DNA from 2 places in the Thauera sp. WH-1 genome. Region 2 is predicted to be linked to the other one. Evidence: predicted binding sites of a transcription regulator. Region 2 holds the regulator's gene; the other holds the start of a gene.
What was found. The regulator sigma-54, encoded in region 2, starts transcription at its own class of promoters, with help from an activator protein. The targets are predictions, from matches to a motif close to TGGCACGCTTNCTGCTNA.
Positions count from the first base shown of each region.

Region 1: ACMV5O_RS01485 (PEP-CTERM sorting domain-containing protein) is a predicted target of sigma-54. The motif match lies at 2,269-2,286, and genes of this name have one in related genera.

Region 1 is NZ_JBLQGP010000001.1:305,259-309,465, forward strand. It holds gene ctaD (cytochrome c oxidase subunit I) at 1-505, opposite strand, end outside; gene coxB (cytochrome c oxidase subunit II) at 509-1,558, opposite strand; gene ACMV5O_RS01480 (hypothetical protein) at 1,911-2,138, opposite strand; gene ACMV5O_RS01485 (PEP-CTERM sorting domain-containing protein) at 2,400-3,110, shown strand; gene ACMV5O_RS01490 (Glu/Leu/Phe/Val dehydrogenase dimerization domain-containing protein) at 3,179-4,207, opposite strand, start outside.
Region 2 is NZ_JBLQGP010000004.1:66,589-70,795, forward strand. It holds gene hprK (HPr(Ser) kinase/phosphatase) at 1-343, opposite strand, end outside; gene ptsN (PTS IIA-like nitrogen regulatory protein PtsN) at 312-797, opposite strand; gene hpf (ribosome hibernation-promoting factor, HPF/YfiA family) at 934-1,257, opposite strand; gene ACMV5O_RS05900 (RNA polymerase factor sigma-54) at 1,275-2,756, opposite strand; gene lptB (LPS export ABC transporter ATP-binding protein) at 2,779-3,501, opposite strand; gene recX (recombination regulator RecX) at 3,488-3,937, opposite strand; gene recA (recombinase RecA) at 3,957-4,207, opposite strand, start outside.

The sequences.
Region 1 (4,207 bases), on a different contig from region 2:
CCGACAGCACGAAGAAGGCGGTGGAGTCGCTGCTGTAGGTGGTCGACAGCGGCGCGTAGAAGGTCCACCCGGCCGCCGGCGCGCCGCCCTCCATGAACAGCGTGGACAGCAGGATGGTGAAGGCGCAGGGCAGGATCCAGAAGCTCCAGTTATTGACCCGCGGCAACGCCATGTCGGGCGCACCGATCATCAGCGGCACCATCCAGTTGGCCAGGCCGACGAAGGCGGGCATCACCGCGCCGAACACCATCACCAGGCCATGCACGGTGGTCATCTGGTTGAAGAAGTGCGGATCGACGAACTGCAGCCCGGGCTGGAACAGCTCGGCGCGGATCACCATCGCCAGGCTGCCGCCGATGAACAGCATCGCCAGTGAGAACAGCAGGTAGAGCGTGCCGATGTCCTTGTGGTTGGTGCTGTACAGCCAGCGCGTGATGCCGCGCGGCTTGTGCTCGTGCTCCAGGTGCTGGCCGGGGTGCAGCGCGCCGGTGTGTTCTGTGCTCATTGCTCACTCCCCTTTCTGGATGGCGGCTGCCACATCGGCCGGCTGCACCATGTCGCCGGTGTTGTTGCCCCAGGCATTGCGCTCGTAGGTGATCACCGCGGCCAGCTCGCTGCTGCTCAACTGGCGGCCGAAGGCCTGCATCGCCGTGCCGGCCTTGCCGAAGACGACGATGTGGATGTGGGCGGGGATGTCGGTGGTGACCATCGCGCTGCCCTTGAGGCCGGGGAACACGCCGGGCAAGCCCTCGCCGGACGGCTGGTGGCACACCGCGCAGGCCGTGCCGTAGACCTTCTCGCCGAGCGCCATCAGCTCTTCCATGCTCATCGGCGCCGCCGCCGCATCGGCCGCCCGCGCCGCCTCCTGCAGCGCGACCTGCTCGGCCGCCCAGGCCTCGAAGTCGGCCTCGCTCTTGACCTCGACCGCAATCGGCATGAAGCCGTGGTCGCGCCCGCACAGCTCGGCGCACTTGCCGTGATAGAGGCCGGGCTTGTCGACCCGCGTCCAGGTCTCGTTGATGAAGCCCGGGATCGCATCCTTCTTGATCGCGAAGGCCGGCACCCACCAGGAGTGGATCACGTCGTCGGCGGTGAGCAGGAAGCGCACCTTCTTGCCGGTGGGGATCACCAGCGGCTTGTCCACCTCGAGCAGGTAGAGCGGATCCTTTTCCGCCTCGTTGGCGATCTGCGCGCGTGGGGTGGCGAGCACCGAGAAGTACTCGATCGGGTAGTCGAGGTACTTGTAGTGCCACTTCCACTGCGAGCCGGTGACCAGCACGGTGAGATCGGACTCGGAGGCATCCTCCATCGCGATCAGGGCCTGGGTGGCGGGGATGGCCATGACGACGAGGATGACCACCGGGATCGCGGTCCACAGCAACTCGATCTTCATGCTGCCGTGGAACTGGGCGGGCACGGCGCCGGCCGACTTGCGGTGGCGCACGATGGACCAGAACATCAGCCCGAACACGATGATGGCGATCACCACGCAGATGTAGAAGATCGTCATGTGCAGGCCGTACACGCGCTGGCTGATCTCGGTCACGCCACGCGTCATGTTGTATCTGCTCTCCTGGGCAAATACCGCCTGACTCAACAACAGAAACAGACCACCAAGACAGAACCGCGAATACCTTGCCGAATACAACATGCCCAGGATGTGGTGTCTCACTGCACGACTCCTATTTATCGTTTGCGGGGTCCCGGCGACCCTGTAAGCGGAGGTCTGCTGCAAGCTGCGAAGCCCTTGCCGGACGCGTCGTGCGCGCGACCTGACGATTCACTATAAGCGGGGAATCAGGAAACGCAAGAATCAGCGAGAACCTGAAGAAGAATTAGTCCAAGTCGAGAAAAAGCCCAAAAACAAGGACCCGTGGTCAATTGGGGGTTTCCTTGATGCGCTGAAGGATTCAGCCCGGCACTTCTCGTCGGCGCCAGCGAAGACGATCGACTTCAGCAAAAACGTCGGAATTTCTTACATCGCTGTCGATGATTCCCGACACGAATGCCGCTCTGGCATGGCCAATCAATGCCAAACGGATGAAACTGGCGCAAGCCCTAGCATCGAGGCGACAGGCATCGACGTGATCCACTTCACGAGGCGGGACCGAAAGCGGGACGACGGCATTCGTTCTCATGAGAAGCTGCGGACAGCTTGTCGATGCGCTTTACAGTCACACGCCCGATTCACCGCAGAGCGAAGTGGGCGGCCCACGGCAAGGATCGCAATACGACAAATTTACATATAATTCAGTCTCTTAAATTAGCAGGCACGGTACATGCTTTAGTCGATTGCAGGCCTCGTTGAAGCGGAACATCATCCCGAGGAACCGACTCGTGACTGCACGCCCGCACAGCCGCGCGCCGCTCACGAGCAAACTGACAATCAAGGATTCCACATGAACAAGAACGCAATCGCTCTCGGGCTCGCCACCCTCCTCCTGTCCGGAACAGCGTTCGCTGCGCCGGTTTTCAGCGACGACTTCAATCGCAAGAACTCCAACCATGTCGGCGCCGCATGGAGCGAAATCGAGCGTAATGGCAAAGATGTCGCAATCAGCAACAACGCCCTGCAGCTGCGCGACGTCCACCAGCATTCGAATAGCACCGCGTCCTCGCCGGATGCGGCAGCCACCTTCTCGGTATCGACGCTGGGACTGGACAACCTCCTCCTCTCCTTCGCCTGGGCGCCGCTGACCGCCTCCGAAGCGGGCGACACCCTCAACCTGAGCTGGCGCGTTGCCGGTGGCAGCTGGATGGACCTGTGGTCGACCGGCCTGGGTGGCAACGGAGCGTGGAGCACTGCCAACGTCGGACTCGGCGCTGCGGCCGCTGACCAGCAAAGCATCGACATTCGCTTCTGGACGGACGTAAGGGTGTCTTGGTGGTTCATCGTGAGCGACTCGCCCGCAAACGAGGGCGCACGGATCGATTGGGTCACCCTGACCGGCGATGCCATCCCCGTCGCCGTCGCCCCCCTGGCTCCCGAGCCGACCCCTACCACCCCCCCTGAGGCTTCTCAAGCCGTCCCCGAGCCCGCCTCCCTCGCCCTGCTGGGCCTCGGCCTCGCCGGTCTCGGCGCCCTGCGCCGCCGCCAACACAAAGCCTGACACGGCGTCCGCGCATAAAAAAACGGCGACCCGCGGGTCGCCGTTTTTCATGCCACAGATCGGTCGGCTCAGCGCTTGAAGCGCTCCTCGGCGATCGCGTCGGCCACTTCGCCGGTCGGCCGCTCTTCCTTGCGCGCGCGCTCGAAGACCTCCATCAGGTTGTCGTGGATGCCCTCGATATGCTTGAGCAGCGCGCTGCGGTCGAAACCGATGCGCTCGTGATAGACGTCGATGATGCCGCCGGCGTTGATGACGTAATCGGGCGCATACAGGATGCCGCGCTTCATCAGCTCGAGGCCGTGTCGCGGCTCGGCGAGCTGGTTGTTCGACGCGCCGGCGACGATCTTCGCCTTCAGCTGCGGGATGGTGCTGTCGTTGAGGATGGCGCCGAGCGCGCAGGGGGCGAAGACGTCGACGTCGAGGCCGAAGATCTCCTCGGGCGCAACCACGGTGGCGCCCAGATCCTTGCCGGCCTGCAGCAGCGGCTCGCGGTGGATGTCGGTGACCCACAGTTGCGCGCCCGCTTCCTTCAGCTGGCGGGCGAGGTCGAAGCCGACGTTGCCCACGCCCTGCACGGCGACGCGCAGACCCTCGAGCGAATCGCGGCCGAGCTTCTCCTTGACCGCGGCCTTGATGCCGATGAAGGTGCCATAGGCGGTGGCGGGCGAGGGATCGCCGCTGCGCGTGCCTTCATCCGAGGGTTTGTCTACGATGCCGGCGACGTGCCGGGTGAACTGCGCCATGTACTTCATGTCGGCGACGCTGGTGCCGGAGTCCTCGGCCGCGATGTAGCGCCCGTTCAGCTGTTCGAGCGCACGGGCGAAGGCGGCCAGCAGCTCGGGCGTCTTGTGCGTGCGCGGATTGCCGATGATCACCGACTTGCCGCCACCCAGCTTGAGGTTGGCCATCGCCGACTTGTAGGTCATGCCGCGCGACAGGCGCAGCACGTCGCGGATGGCCTCCTCCTCGGAGGCGTAGGGCCACATGCGGCAGCCGCCGAGCGCGGGGCCGAGGTTGGAATTATGGACGGCGATGATCGCCTTCAATCCGCTCTTGTCGTCGCTGACGAAGACCACCTGCTCGTGATCGGCAAAGTC
Region 2 (4,207 bases):
CGGTGGTGAAGAGGGCGACATCGTGTGCGGCGCAGATGCCGTGCACGATGTTGGGCACCTCGCAGGCGTCGGCGACGATGATGGCCGGCGGACGTGCGGACAGGATTTCGTTGAGGTGATGCGCGACCTTCTCGTTCGACTGGCGGCGTGCCCAGGCGAGTTCGGCGGCACCGAGGATCTGCAGGCGGGTCGGGTGGATCAGATTGAGGTGGCCCACCAGATCGGCGGGCCAGATGCGTTCTTCGGCCACCGCGATGCGCGCGTCAAGGCGCCCGCTGAGGTGGCACAGCTTCAGGCTGTCGCGGTACGCCTCATACAGCCGCGCGACGCTGGTCTGCCGCATCGGCGCCCCAGTTCATGAACATCTGATGGATGTGGGCCGCGTCCGGTGCGTCGAGCAAGGCTTCGCGGAAATCACGATCGCTGAACATCTGCGCGAGCTCGGACAGCAGCTGCAGGTGGGTTTCGTTCGCCTGCTCGGGAACGAGCAGGACGAACAGCATGTTCACCGGACGCCCGTCCGGGGCGTCGAACTGCACCGGTGTGGCCAGGCGCAGGAAGGCGCCGGCGGCGTCCTTCAGGCCCTTGATGCGGCCGTGCGGAATCGCGATGCCTTGACCAAGCCCGGTCGAGCCGAGTCGTTCGCGGGTGAACAGGCTGTCGAACACGGTGCTGCGACCGATGCCCTGGTTGTTCTCGAACAACAGGCCCGCCTGCTCGAAGACGCGCTTCTTGCTGCTGGCGTCGAGGTCGACCACCACGTTGGAAAGTGGCAGGAGTTGAGATATCAGGCTCATTCGCTGGAAGGCTTGCGCAATAGCTGAACCGCCTAGGTCAGGTGCTGCGTTTGGACGGTCCGGGGCGAGTGGGGCTCGCGTCGTGAAAACGCGCGCATTATAACCACACCCCGGACACGGGGCGGTAACGAAGGCGTCAGACTTCGGGTGCCTGGTGCTTGATCGTTTCGTGGTTGTGGTCGGCCTGCTTCTGCTTGTACTTCTGAACCTGCCGGTCGAGCTTGTCGGCCATCGCGTCGATGGCGGCATACAGGTCGGCGTCGTCGCTCTCGACGAAGATGTCCTTGCCGCGCACGTGCAGCGTGACTTCCGCATTCTGCTTGAGCTTCTCGACCGAGAGGATCACCGCGACACTGGTGACGTTGTCGAAGTGACGGATGACGCGATCGAGCTTGGAAGTCACGTAGTCGCGAATGGCCGGGGTGACTTCGACATGGCGCCCGGTGATGTTGAGATTCATGTTAACTCCTGTTGTTGTCAGATGGATTTGCGCAGACTGACCGGCGGGATATTGAGGGATTCACGGTACTTGGCGATCGTGCGCCGTGCGACCACGATACCCTGCTGGCCCAGAACTTCTGCAATCTTGGCGTCGGACAGCGGCTTCTTGCTGTCTTCTGCATCCACCAGCTGGCGAATCAGCGCTCGAATCGCCGTCGAGGATGCCGCTCCGCCGGTATCGGTGGCGACGTGACTGCCGAAGAAATACTTGAGTTCGAATACACCGCGCGGGCTCGCCATGTATTTTTGCGTGGTGACGCGCGATACGGTGGATTCGTGCAGCTCGAGCTGGTCTGCGATCTCCCGGAGAGTGAGTGGCCGCATCGCCACCTCCCCATGATCGAAGAACTGCCGCTGCTGGTCAACGATGGCCTGAGACACCCGCAGGATGGTGTCGAAGCGCTGCTGGACGTTCTTGATCAGCCAGCGTGCCTCCTGCAACTGGCCGCTGAGCCCACCCCCCTGGCCGCGGTTCTGCTGCAGCAGGCTGGCATACAGGCGGTTGATGCGCAGGCGCGGCATCGCCTCCTGATTGAGGGTGACGGTCCAGCGACCGCGCAGCTTGCGCACGACGACGTCGGGCAGCACGTAGCGCGTCTCCGCGCTCGAGTAGCGCGACCCCGGGTGCGGGTCGAGGCTGCAGATCAGGGCGTGGGCGGCGCGCAGGGCGTCGTCGTCGCAGCCGGTGAGTTTCTTGAGCTTGACGAAGTTGCGCTCGGCGAGGAGCTCGAGATGCTTGTCGACGATCTCGAGCGCGAGCGCGCGGGTGTCGGTCGCGGGCAGCGTGCGCAACTGCAGCGACAGGCATTCCTGCGGGCTGCGCGCGCCGATCCCGGCCGGCTCGAGGTTCTGCACATGGCGCAGGGCGATGCTGAGTTCGTCGAGCTCGACCTCGGACTCCTCGGGCAGCAGCTCGAGCAATTCCTCGAGCGGCTGGTGCAGATAGCCGTCGTCGTCGAGCGCCTCGATCACCAGGCGCACCAGGGCGCGGTCGCGATCCGACAGCGGCGACAGCGAGACCTGCTGGTCGAGGTGCTCGCGCAACGACACGCCGGCCGCCTGCAGGTCCTGGTAATCGACGTCGTCATCGTCCTCGCCGCGGCTCGAGGCGCCGCTGCCCACGTTCGACCAGTCGATGCCCTCGTCCTCGCTGCTGCCTTCGCCGCCTTCCCTGTGTTCGCCGGCCTCGGCGCCGGCGCTGTCGGGCGCCGCCTCGCGCGCCTCGTCCTGGCGCTGCTGTTGCTGCAGTTCGTGCTCGGGCGGGCTGCCCGGCGCGGCAGGGGGCATGAACTCCACCCCATCGCTGTCGGCGCGTTCGAGCATCGGGTTCTCGAGCAGGAAGCGCTCGATCTCCTGGTTGAGCTCGATGGTCGACAGCTGCAGCAGCTTGATCGACTGCTGCAGTTGCGGCGTCAGCGTGAGGTGCTGGGAGAGCTTGAGCTGGAGGCTGGGTTTCATCGTGGTCGGTGTGGGTGCGCACTCACAGGCGGAAATGCTCGCCGAGGTAGACCTGGCGCACGCGCTCGTTGTCGATGATCTCGGTCGGCTTGCCGCTGGCCAGTACCCGGCCTTCGCTGATGATGTAGGCGCGGTCGCAGATCCCCAGGGTCTCGCGCACGTTGTGGTCAGTGATCAGCACGCCGATGCCGCGCTCCTTGAGGAAGCGGATGATCTTCTGGATGTCGATGACCGCGATCGGGTCGACGCCGGCGAAGGGCTCGTCGAGCAGGATCAGGCGCGGGTCGGTCGCCAGTGCGCGGGCGATCTCGCAGCGCCGGCGCTCGCCGCCGGACAGCGACACCGCGGTGTTGTTGCGCAGGTGGTTGATGCCCAGCTCGAGCAGCAGCTCGTCCAGGCGGGCGTTGATCTGTCGCGTCTCCAGCCCCCGCAGCTCGAGCACGGCGCGGATGTTCTCGGCCACGCTGAGCTTGCGGAACACGCTCATCTCCTGCGGCAGGTAGGACAGGCCGAGGCGGGCGCGGGCGTGGATGGGCAGGTGGGTGAGATCGGTGCCGTCGAGCGTGATCTGACCGCCGTCGGCACGCACCAGGCCGACGATCATGTAGAAACAGGTGGTCTTGCCCGCGCCATTGGGGCCGAGCAGGCCGACCACCTGGCCCGGGTCGACCTCGAAGCCGACATCGTGCACCACGGTGCGCGACTTGTAGCGCTTTTGCAGGCCGGCGACCTTAAGCAGACTCATCGAAGGGCTCTTTCAGCAGCTTGCGGATCAGTTCGGGGGCGAAGCCGCGGGTTTGCAGGAAGCGCGCCTGGCGCGCCCATTCGCGCGGGTCGGCCGGCGCGGAGCTGAAGCGGCTGCGCAGCACCTGGCGTGCGCGTTCCAGTTCCGATTCTACGCATTCGTTCTCGATCGCCTGCTCGATCAGGTCACGCTCGATGCCGCGCCGCGCCAGCTCACTGCGCAGCCGGCCGGCGCCGAAACGGGCCGCCTTGCCGCGCACGAAGGCCTCGGCGTAGCGGCTGTCGGACTGCAGGCCGAGCTCGCCCATGCGCGCAATCACGGCGTCGATCTCGTCCGCCTCGCCGTGGGTGGCGAGCTTGCGCGCCAGTTCGGCGCGCGAGTGGTCGCGCCGCGCCAGGTGACGGAGCGCGCGCTCGCGCAGGCTGGGGACGCCCATGGCCGTACCTTGGCCCCGCTCAGGCCTCGGCGGCTGCCGCTGCGGTGGTCGTCACCGCCATTGCGGGCAGGCCGACCGCGGCGCGCACCTTGTTCTCGATCTCACGCGCCAGCGCCGGGTTGTTGCGCAGGAACTCGCGCGAGTTGTCCTTGCCCTGGCCGATCTTGTCGCCCTGGTAGGCGTACCAGGCGCCGGACTTGTCGACGATCTTGTGCGTCACGCCGAGGTCGATGATCTCGCCCTCGCGCGAAATGCCCTCGCCATAGAGGA